One region of the Cryobacterium sp. AP27 genome, then DNA from elsewhere that is predicted to be linked to it. Evidence: predicted binding sites of a transcription regulator. Region 1 holds the regulator's gene; the other holds the start of a gene.
The links. Region 1 encodes LexA, which represses DNA repair genes until DNA is damaged. Its sites were predicted from a motif close to TCGAACANNTGTTCGA; they were not measured.
Positions count from the first base shown of each region.

Region 2: AC1MB9_RS02160 (HNH endonuclease signature motif containing protein) is a predicted target of LexA. The motif match lies at 2,316-2,331, and genes of this name have one in related genera.

Region 1 covers NZ_CM155285.1:908,839-913,407, reverse strand. Annotated here, with positions in the region: gene AC1MB9_RS04220 (histidinol-phosphate transaminase) at 1-65, opposite strand, end outside; gene AC1MB9_RS04215 (LysM peptidoglycan-binding domain-containing protein) at 138-584, opposite strand; gene lexA (transcriptional repressor LexA) at 840-1,574, shown strand; gene metE (5-methyltetrahydropteroyltriglutamate--homocysteine S-methyltransferase) at 1,647-3,980, opposite strand; gene AC1MB9_RS04200 (methylenetetrahydrofolate reductase) at 3,977-4,569, opposite strand, start outside.
Region 2 covers NZ_CM155285.1:454,811-459,379, forward strand. Annotated here, with positions in the region: gene arsA (arsenical pump-driving ATPase) at 1-339, shown strand, start outside; gene AC1MB9_RS02155 (hypothetical protein) at 367-864, shown strand; gene AC1MB9_RS02160 (HNH endonuclease signature motif containing protein) at 878-2,296, opposite strand; gene AC1MB9_RS02165 (putative hydro-lyase) at 2,540-3,343, opposite strand; gene AC1MB9_RS02170 (NRAMP family divalent metal transporter) at 3,349-4,569, opposite strand, start outside.

The DNA of each region.
Region 1 (4,569 bases):
GGAGCTCCATAGGGGATTTGACCGCGGAGGTCGGCGCGCAGGGGAAGGTCATTGAGACTGGTCACCCGCCAATGCTACGGCGACGAGGGCCCTCTGCCCCAACCGGCGGCGCCCGTCCGCTGCGGGAGGGGAAAGGATCAGTACCCGGCGGGCAGGGCCAGACGTTGACCGGGCTGCAGGATTTTGCCCTGCAGGTGGTTCAGATCGACGATGTCGACGATGACGTCTCGCGGGTCCGCGGTGGGCGCAATCTGCTGGGCGAGGTTCCACAAGGTCTGGCCGGGCGCCACCGTGACGTAGCGGAACGACACGAGTTCCGTCTGCAGAACGGAGCCGGACGCGGCACCGGACGCGGTTGCCGCGTCGATTCCGCCGCCGAGGGCCAGCATGACCGCCGCGATGACCACCGGGGTGGCCACGACGGTGGTGAGCACGAGACGTCCCCGCCGGGTGAGTCGAAATCGCGTTGTGGCCGTCGGGGCCGCACGATCGGGTGCCGTGCTCGTGTGCGCGGCGGAGCTGATGTCTACGGTGCTCATGCCTGCTGTGCTCATATCGAGTGTGCTCATGCGTACTGTGCTCATGTCGAACCTCCGGGTGATCTCATTCGGCGAGTTGCGCATCCGACTCTCGGCCGGGAGAGCCGGATGCGAAACTATGTTCCGAATATAACTTCGAATATTCGAACAATCAACCCTTTCGCTCTCAATTTTCTCAAAGTGATCGCGACACCCTCGAATAGATGTTTGTCTTACCGGCGGAAACTGGATAAAGTTTCGATAGGAAGTTGTTCAATCCGAACTCAACCAGATACCACCGACATTCCCGTCGCAGGGCTTATGTCCACCGGCGGGACCGACTCGAGGAGCGAAAGCGTGACGAAAGACACCAGCGGTTCCCGCGACAAGGGCGGCACCCGACGCCGCAAGAGCCTGAGTGAACGCCAGCTCGCCATCCTTGACGTGATCCAGCGCTCGGTCAGCCAGCGCGGGTATCCGCCGAGCATGCGGGAGATCGGCGACGCGGTGGGCCTGGCATCCCTCTCCAGCGTCACTCATCAGCTCAACCAGCTGGAGCTGAGCGGCTACCTGCGCCGTGACCCCAACCGCCCCCGAGCGCTTGAGGTACTGATCGAGGTTCCCCGGTCACCGGAAGACCCGATCGTGCGGGAGAGCGCTGCACTCCCTGCACAGATCGGCGACGCGGCCATGGTTCCGCTCGTCGGGCGCATCGCCGCCGGCGTTCCCATCATGGCCGAGCAGCAGATCGACGAGATTTTCCCGCTTCCCCGGCAGCTCGTAGGCAAGGGCGAGCTGTTCATGCTCAAGGTCATCGGTGAATCGATGATCGACGCGGCCATCTGCGACGGGGACTGGGTCGTCATCCGGCAGCAGAAGACGGCCGAGAACGGCGAGATCGTCGCCGCCATGCTCGACAATGAGGCCACCGTGAAGGTCTTCCGGCAGCGGGACGGCCATACCTGGCTCCTCCCCCGCAACTCCAACTTCGAGCCCATCGTGGGCGACTTCGCCGAAATCCTCGGCAAGGTCGTCGCCGTTCTGCGCTCCGTCTAGTCACGACAAGAACGGCGCCGCGCCGGGACGTGCACCGTATGTGCACTTCCCGGCGCGACGCCGTGTTGTGGGTTAAGCCGGTACGGCCGCGCCGATTCTCGCGCGCACGATCCGGGTCGCTTCGAGCATATTGTTCAGCGACTCGACCGTTTCGGCGTAGCCGCGGGTCTTGAGACCGCAGTCGGGGTTCACCCAGACCTGGCGAACGGGGATGGATCCGACCGCCGTTTCGAGCAGCTCCGTCAGTTCGGTGACGCTCGGAACCCGCGGGGAGTGGATGTCCCACACGCCCGGTCCGATGCCGTGGTCGAAGCCGCCGGCCTTGATGTCGTGAACCACCTCCATCCGGGACCGCGCCGCCTCGATGCTCGTCACGTCGGCGTCGAGGTTCGCAATCGCGTCGATGACGACGCCGAACTCCGAGTAGCAGAGGTGCGTGTGGATCTGCGTGGCGTCCGCGACACCGGCCGTGGCCAGGCGGAATGACCCGACCGACCAGTCGAGGTAGTCCGGCTGCTGCTCCGTCTTGAGCGGCAGGAGTTCGCGCAGCGCCGGCTCATCCACCTGCACGATACCGATTCCGGCGGCCTCCAGGTCCCCGATCTCATCGCGGAGCGCGAGCGCCACCTGGCGGGCGGTCTCGCCCAGGGGCTGGTCGTCGCGCACGAACGACCAGGCGAGGATCGTCACCGGGCCGGTGAGCATGCCCTTGACCGGCTTCGTCGTGAGGCTCTGCGTGTACAGGGACCAGTCCACGGTGATCGGCTTGGGCCGGGACACGTCGCCCCAGAGGATGGACGGGCGCGTGCAGCGGCTCCCATAGGACTGCACCCAACCGTTCTCGGTGACGGCGAAACCGTCAAGGTTCTCGGCGAAGTACTGCACCATGTCGTTGCGCTCGGGTTCGCCGTGCACGAGGACGTCGAGTCCGATCTCCTCCTGCAGTTGCACGACCCGGGCGATTTCGGCCTTCATGAGCGCGCGGTATTCGCTCTCGGCCAGCGTTCCCTTGAGCAGCTGGGCGCGCGCGCGGCGGATCTCGCCGGTCTGCGGGAAGGACCCGATCGTGGTTGTCGGCAGCAGGGGCAGCCCGAGGGCCTTCTCCTGGGCGGTGAGTCGGTCGGCGTACTCGCCACGGGAGAAGTCGGCGGCGCTGAGGGTAGCCGTGCGCGCGCGCACCGCGCCGTCACGCACTCCGGGGCTGGCCTGGCGGGATTCCAGTGCGGCGGCGGCCGCGGCCAGCTCCGGAGCGATCGCGGCGGACCCCTCGGCCAGCCCGCGAGCCAGTACGGCCACCTGGGCGACCTTCTGATCGGCGAAGGCCAACCAGCTGGTGAGGTCCGCACCGAGAGAGGACTCGTCCGTGACGTCATGCGGCACGTGCAGCAACGAGGTCGACGTCGAGATGCTCACCGACGGGGACAGCGTGCGCAGGGCCACGGCACGGTCCAGAGCATCCTGCAGGTCACCCCGCCAGATGTTGTGCCCGTCGACGACACCGGCCACGAGTGCCTTCGTGGCCAGTCCCGGTGTCGGTGCCGGAAGGGTCCCGCGCACCAGGTCGAGGCCGATGGCTTCCACCGGGGAGTCGGCGAGCACCGGGAGTGCGTCGTCGAGGCTGCCGTAGGGAGCGGCGACGAAGATGGCGGGACGACGGTCCAACTGTCCGAGAGTCGCGTAGGTCGCGGCCAGCGCGGCGAGGGTCTCCACTCGGGGCACGTCGATGCTTTCGCTCACGAGGCCGGGCTCGTCCAGCTGTACCCAGTCGGCTCCGGCCGCCGCGAGGCGGGCGAGCAGTTCGGCATAGACGGGAAGTAGGTCATCGAGGCGCGACAGCGGCTGGAATCCCGCCGGTGCTTCGTCGCTCGGCTTGCTCAGCAGCAGGAACGTGAGGGGGCCGACAATGACGGGCCGGGTCGTGAAGCCCGCCGCGCGGGCCTCCTCGAATTCGCGCACAATGCGGTCGCTCGCGAGCGAGAAGACCGTTTCCGGCCCGATCTCGGGCACGAGGTAGTGGTAATTGGAGTCAAACCATTTGGTCATCTCCAGGGGCAGCTTGTCTCCCTCGCCGCGAGCCAGGGTGAAGTAGCCGGCGAGGTTGATTCGGCCGTCCCCGCCCACGAGCGACGCGAAGCGTGCGGGCACGGCCCCCACGGTCACGGCGGCATCCAGCACCTGGTCGTAGAACGAGAAGGACTCGGGGATCGAGGAGTCCGTGCGGCCCAGGCCGAGAGCGGCCAGACGTTCGCGGGTGCCCTGGCGCAGGGCACCCGCCGTGCTCTCCAGCTCGTCGGCGGTGATCGCACCGCGCCAGAAGGCTTCGACGGCCTTCTTGAGCTCACGGCGACGACCGATCCGCGGGTAGCCGAGGATCGTTCCGGACGGGAATTCGGGGGTGGTTGTCATGCTGATTTCCTGACTGGATAGGCCGCCGAGAAGGCGGGATAGCGCGAAGGTGAACGGGGGGAAGCGGGGTGCGGTTCATGGGTGTCGAGGGCGCCGCATCGGCGCAGCACCTCGAGCACGGTCTCGTGCTGGTTGAAGGCATAAAGGTGGAGGCCGGGGGCGCCGCCGTCGAGCACCTGCCCTGCGAGCTGAGTGGCGTGCGTGATACCGATCTCCCGCTGGCCTTCCGGGGTCGGTTCGACCTCGAGTTGGATGGCCAGGTCGGACGGCAGCTGCTCGCCGGAAAGCTCGAGGATACGCCGCAGCCGGCCCGGGCTCGTGACGGGCATGATTCCCGGCAGGATGGGGAATTCGACGCCCGCGCGGCGGGCCCGCTCGATGTACACGAGGTAGTCGTCGGCGTGGAAGAAGAGTTGGGTGATCGCGAGGTTGGCGCCTGCGGCCTGCTTGGCCAGCAGCGTGTCAATGTCCTGCGAGGTACCGCGGGACCGGGGATGCCCGTTGGGGAATCCTGCGACGGCGATGCGCACCTTGTCGCGCTCCGTCTTCACGCCGCGCGCGCCCGGCAGGCCGGGGATGACCGTCTCGC
Region 2 (4,569 bases), 450 kb from region 1:
TCGTTCGTCACCCCGTTGATGCGGCTGCAGGATCCGGCCCTGACGCGGGTGATCCTCGTCACCCTGGCCGAGACCACGCCGGTGCTTGAGGCCGAGGGGCTGCAAGGCGACCTCGAGCGCGCCGGTATCCACCCGTGGGGATGGGTCGTGAACAACTCCATCGCCGCGGCGCATCCGGAAACGCCCTTCCTGCAGGCGAGAGCCGCAAACGAGGTCGAACAGATCGACACGGTGCGCACCCTCGCACAACGGGTCGCGATCGTTCCGCTGCTCGCGAGCGAGCCCATCGGCGTGGACAAACTCGCTGCGCTCACCGCCCCGGCGACGCAGCCCGCCTGAAGCCCACGCGGTCGCTAGGCTGGGCCCATGGTGAAGCGGTATTGGCGTGTCTCCGTCGCCGGGCTGGGGATCGGCTTCGGCCTTGGCTTTTTGCTGTTCGTGCTCGTGGTGGCCCCCGACCGCTTGGGCGGTGCGGGATACCTCACCCGTTCGGCGGCAGTGCGGGAGTCGCTGACGTACGGTGCCATCGGAGTCCTCGTCGCTGCGGTAGCGTGTGCCGGCGGATGGCTCGCCGTCGCGCTCCGTGATCGTCGACTGGAGAAGGAACCGGGCGCGCGAGCAGCGGCGGCGGCCGGCGGCGCGGCGGCGGGAATCATCATGCTCGGTATCGCTGCAGGGGTCCTCGGCCCGAGTCCCGCTTCCAGTATTGGGTTCTATCCCGTCATCACAGTGCTCACCCTTGTGCTGGCGATTCTGTCCGCGATCGCGGCCGCCGCTTTGATCGCGTACGCCGAGAGGACGCGACGAGCGGGCCGTGTGAAACCACTCCCGCCGGTGCGAGAAGGCCGCTGGACGACCTTTTAGCCGCCGCGATGGCTTAGATGGGGCAGTCGCCGGGGTGGGTGATCGGTGTGGTCCATGGGTCGACGTGAAGCCGTCGCGGGATCGCCGGCACGGTGTCGACGGGTGCGGCCGGTGGGCGGATGCGGGTGGCGGGGTGGGTGGCGTAGTGCTTGCCCGCCGGGCTGGTCCACTCGAGGGTGCCGTTTGTGTTCTGTTTGACGGACCATCCGGTTTCGTGCTTGACGCGGTGGTTGCGGCGGCAGAGGTGGGCGAGGTTCGAGAAGACGGTTTCACCTCCGTGTTCCCACGCCAGGGTGTGGTCGATGTCGCAGCCCGGGGCGCGACGGTTGCAGCCGGGGAACCGGCAGGTTCCGTCTCGCAGTTGCAGCCACGTTTTCAGGTCCTTCGGGACCGCGTACCGGGTGCGGCCGACGGACAGCACCGCTCCGGTCTCCGGGTGCACGAGGATGCGGGTGAATGAGGTGGCCGTTCCGGCGAGCCGGCGGGCGATTTCCGGGTCGATCGGCCCGAATCCTTCCAGCGTGCCGGGCTCCTCGCTCTGGCCCATCAGGGTGAGGACGGGAACGGTGACGTAGACGTTCGCCCGAATTCCGGCGCCGAGCCCGGTCTCCGTGACGCCGTGTAGGAGCAGGTCCACCACGGCGTCGGTGCGCAGTTGGGTGAGGGTGCGGGACTCGTCCATGGTGTTCAGGTCTTTCGCCATCACTTCGACGCGGTCGCTGATGGCGCTGGCGTCTTCGTTGCTCAGCGTCATCTCCAGATACCCCATTCCGTCCCGCCCCGGGCTGACGAAGAAGCAGCGATCGGCGAGGGCCCGCTTGTGCCGCACGGCGATGGATTCTGGGTGGGAGATCTCACGAACCTTCACGGCCTTCTTCCTGAACTGAGGCACGGTCAGCGTCTCACTGTCCGTGAGCGCCTTTTGTTCGAAGACGGTCCACGCCTCGTCCGGGAGGGCGAGTGCGTTCTCGATCATGATCTCGGCGTGGCGGTAGCTGATGTCCCCGCGGTGCAGGGCATCGCGGGTGGCGGGGAGGCGGTGCTGGAGTAGTTCGCTGTGGCAGATGAGGTTACGAGCGGTGTTCTCCGGCAGCGTCAACAGGCAGGCCAGTTCGGCGACGAGGCCCTCGTGCGCGGCCTCGCGCGGCGACCACTCCACATACGTGCGCGGCCCGCGGGCGTGGACGGGCAGCCCCGTTTCGGCGGTGGAGTCCGTCCAGCGCCGCACGTCGTCGACGGCCGCCGCACGGCCGGCCTGCGCGGCACAGATCGCCCGGTCGAAGTCTTTGACAACGTCGAGCAGACGAGTGCGGGTGTCGTCGGCAGCGGCGCGTTCCTCGTCCAGTTGGGCGAGGGTCAGGGTGACGGGTTCGGGCGGGGTGGTCGCTCCCGCGGCATCCTCCGGAGGAGGAACTTCTTCGTTGTTCTCCATACCCTGATTATCCCACGAATCAAAGAAACATTCGAGAAACACTCACGGCTGTGGAGAACTTAATTAGTATGTAAATTCTGTCCTTGGGTTGTGAGATTGGCTCGCGCGGTCTCGAGATGCGCCGTAGACGGCGCTCCTCGACCAGCGGGGTGGGGGGAGGTTGGGTCGCGCGGTCTCGACAGGCTCGACCAGCGCTTGGATCGAGCCTGTCGAGATCAGAGGGGCCGCGGGAGGTCGGTGGGGTTAGGGAGTGACAAGGTAGTCGGAGTCCCGGGCGTCGGTGATGAGCATGTGGCCGGGCGCATGGCCGATGGCCAGTGTCGGCCGTGACTCCATCACAGCAGCCTGCGGCGTGACCCCGCAGGCCCAGAACACCGGAACCTCGCCGGACCTGACGACGACCGCGTCGCCGAAGCCCGGCCGGCCGAGGTCGATGCCGAGGGCCGCGGGGTCGCCGACATGCACGGGGGCGCCGTGCACCGCCGGGTACTGCGACGTGATGCGCACGGCATCCGCTACCCGGTGCGCCGGAATCGGCCGCATCGACACCACGAGCGGGCCGGACAACGCGCCCGCCGGCGCGCACCGCACGTTCGTGCGATACATGGGCACATTCACGCCCTGATCGATGTGCGCGATCGCGATTCCGGCCGCCTGCAACGCCGCCTCAAAGGTGAAGCTGCATCCCACGATGAAGGTCACCAGGTCGGGCCGCCACCACTCGCCCAGATCGGTGGGCTCGGCAACCAGCACGCCGTTCTCATAGACCGTGTAACGGCCGACGTCGGAACGGATGTCCCCTCCCTCCAACAGCGGACCGCTGGTTTCGCCCGCATCCAGCACGCCCAGGATCGGGCAGGCCTGCGGATTACGGGTGGCGAACAACAGCACGTCGAACGCCTGGGAGCGCGGAACGATGAGGAGGTTCGCCTGGGTGAACCCACGCGACCAACCTGCCGTCGGAGTGACCAGGCCGTTTCGGAACAGCGCGCGCGCCGCGGCCGGGGTGACCGTCGCCGGGTCGGCGGGCACGACGGGAATGAACACGTGCTTTACACCCAGAGCTTGACGAGGCCGCCGAGGGACTGGTATCCGAGAAACAGCGTGAGCAGCCAGGCGAGCACACCGATGATGAGCAGCCATTTGGGGTACACGTAGCCGCCAAGCAGGTCGCGGCGACGCCATGCCACCCAGATGATCACGGCGAAGCCCACCGGCAGGATGAGGCCGTTCACGGCACCGGCCATGATGAGCAGCGTCGCGGGGGCCTGGCCGATGAGGGCGAAGACCAGGGTCGACACGGCGATGAAGACGCAGGTGGCGATGCTGCGCACCCGGGGGGAGGTTTTCGCCGTGGTGACGAAGGACACCGAGGTATATGCGGCACCGATCACGGAGGTGATGGATGCCGCCCACAGGATCACGCCGAAGAGGCGGAAGCCGAGGTCACCGGCCGCTGACTGGAACGCTTCGGCCGCGATGTTGTCGCTGGTGAGGGCCACACCGCCGGCGACAACGCCGAGGATTGCGAGGAACAGGAGAATGCGGATGACGCCGGTGATGATGATGCCGAGAACGGAACTCCGCGTGATCTCGCGAACGTTCTCCTTGCCGGAAATACCGCCGTCGATCATGCGGTGCGCTCCGGCGTACGTGATGTAACCGCCGATGGTGCCGCCGATGAGCGTGGTGATGATGAGGAAATCGATGTTGTCCGGGATGACGGCGTTCTTGATGGCGTCGCCGAGCGGCGGCTGCGACACGATGGCCACATAGCCGATGAGCACGAGCATCAGCGCGCCAAGGATGACGACGATCTTGTCGAGCGCCAGTCCGGCGCGTTTGCTGAGGAAAATGGCGATGGCCACGGCCGCGGAGAGGATGCCGCCGAGCCGTGGGTCGATGCCCAGCAGCACGTTGAGTCCCAGGCCCGCGCCACCTGTGTTGCCCACGTTGAAAACGAGGCCACCGAGGAAGATCAACGCGGCGAGAAACCAGCCGGCGCCGGGCAAAACCGTATTGGCCAGTTCCTGGGCGCGCTTGCCGCTCACTCCGATGACCCGCCAGACGTTCAGCTGGATGGCGATATCAACGAGGATCGATACCAGGATGGCGAACGCGAAGGCGGCGCCGAGCTGGACCGTGAAGGTTGTCGTCTGCACGATGAAGCCGGGGCCCACCGCGCTCGTGGCCATGAGGAACATGGCGCCGAGAAGAGCACCGCGGTGCTGGCTGCGGGGCTTGCGTCCCTTTTCGTGGACAGGAGGAACCGT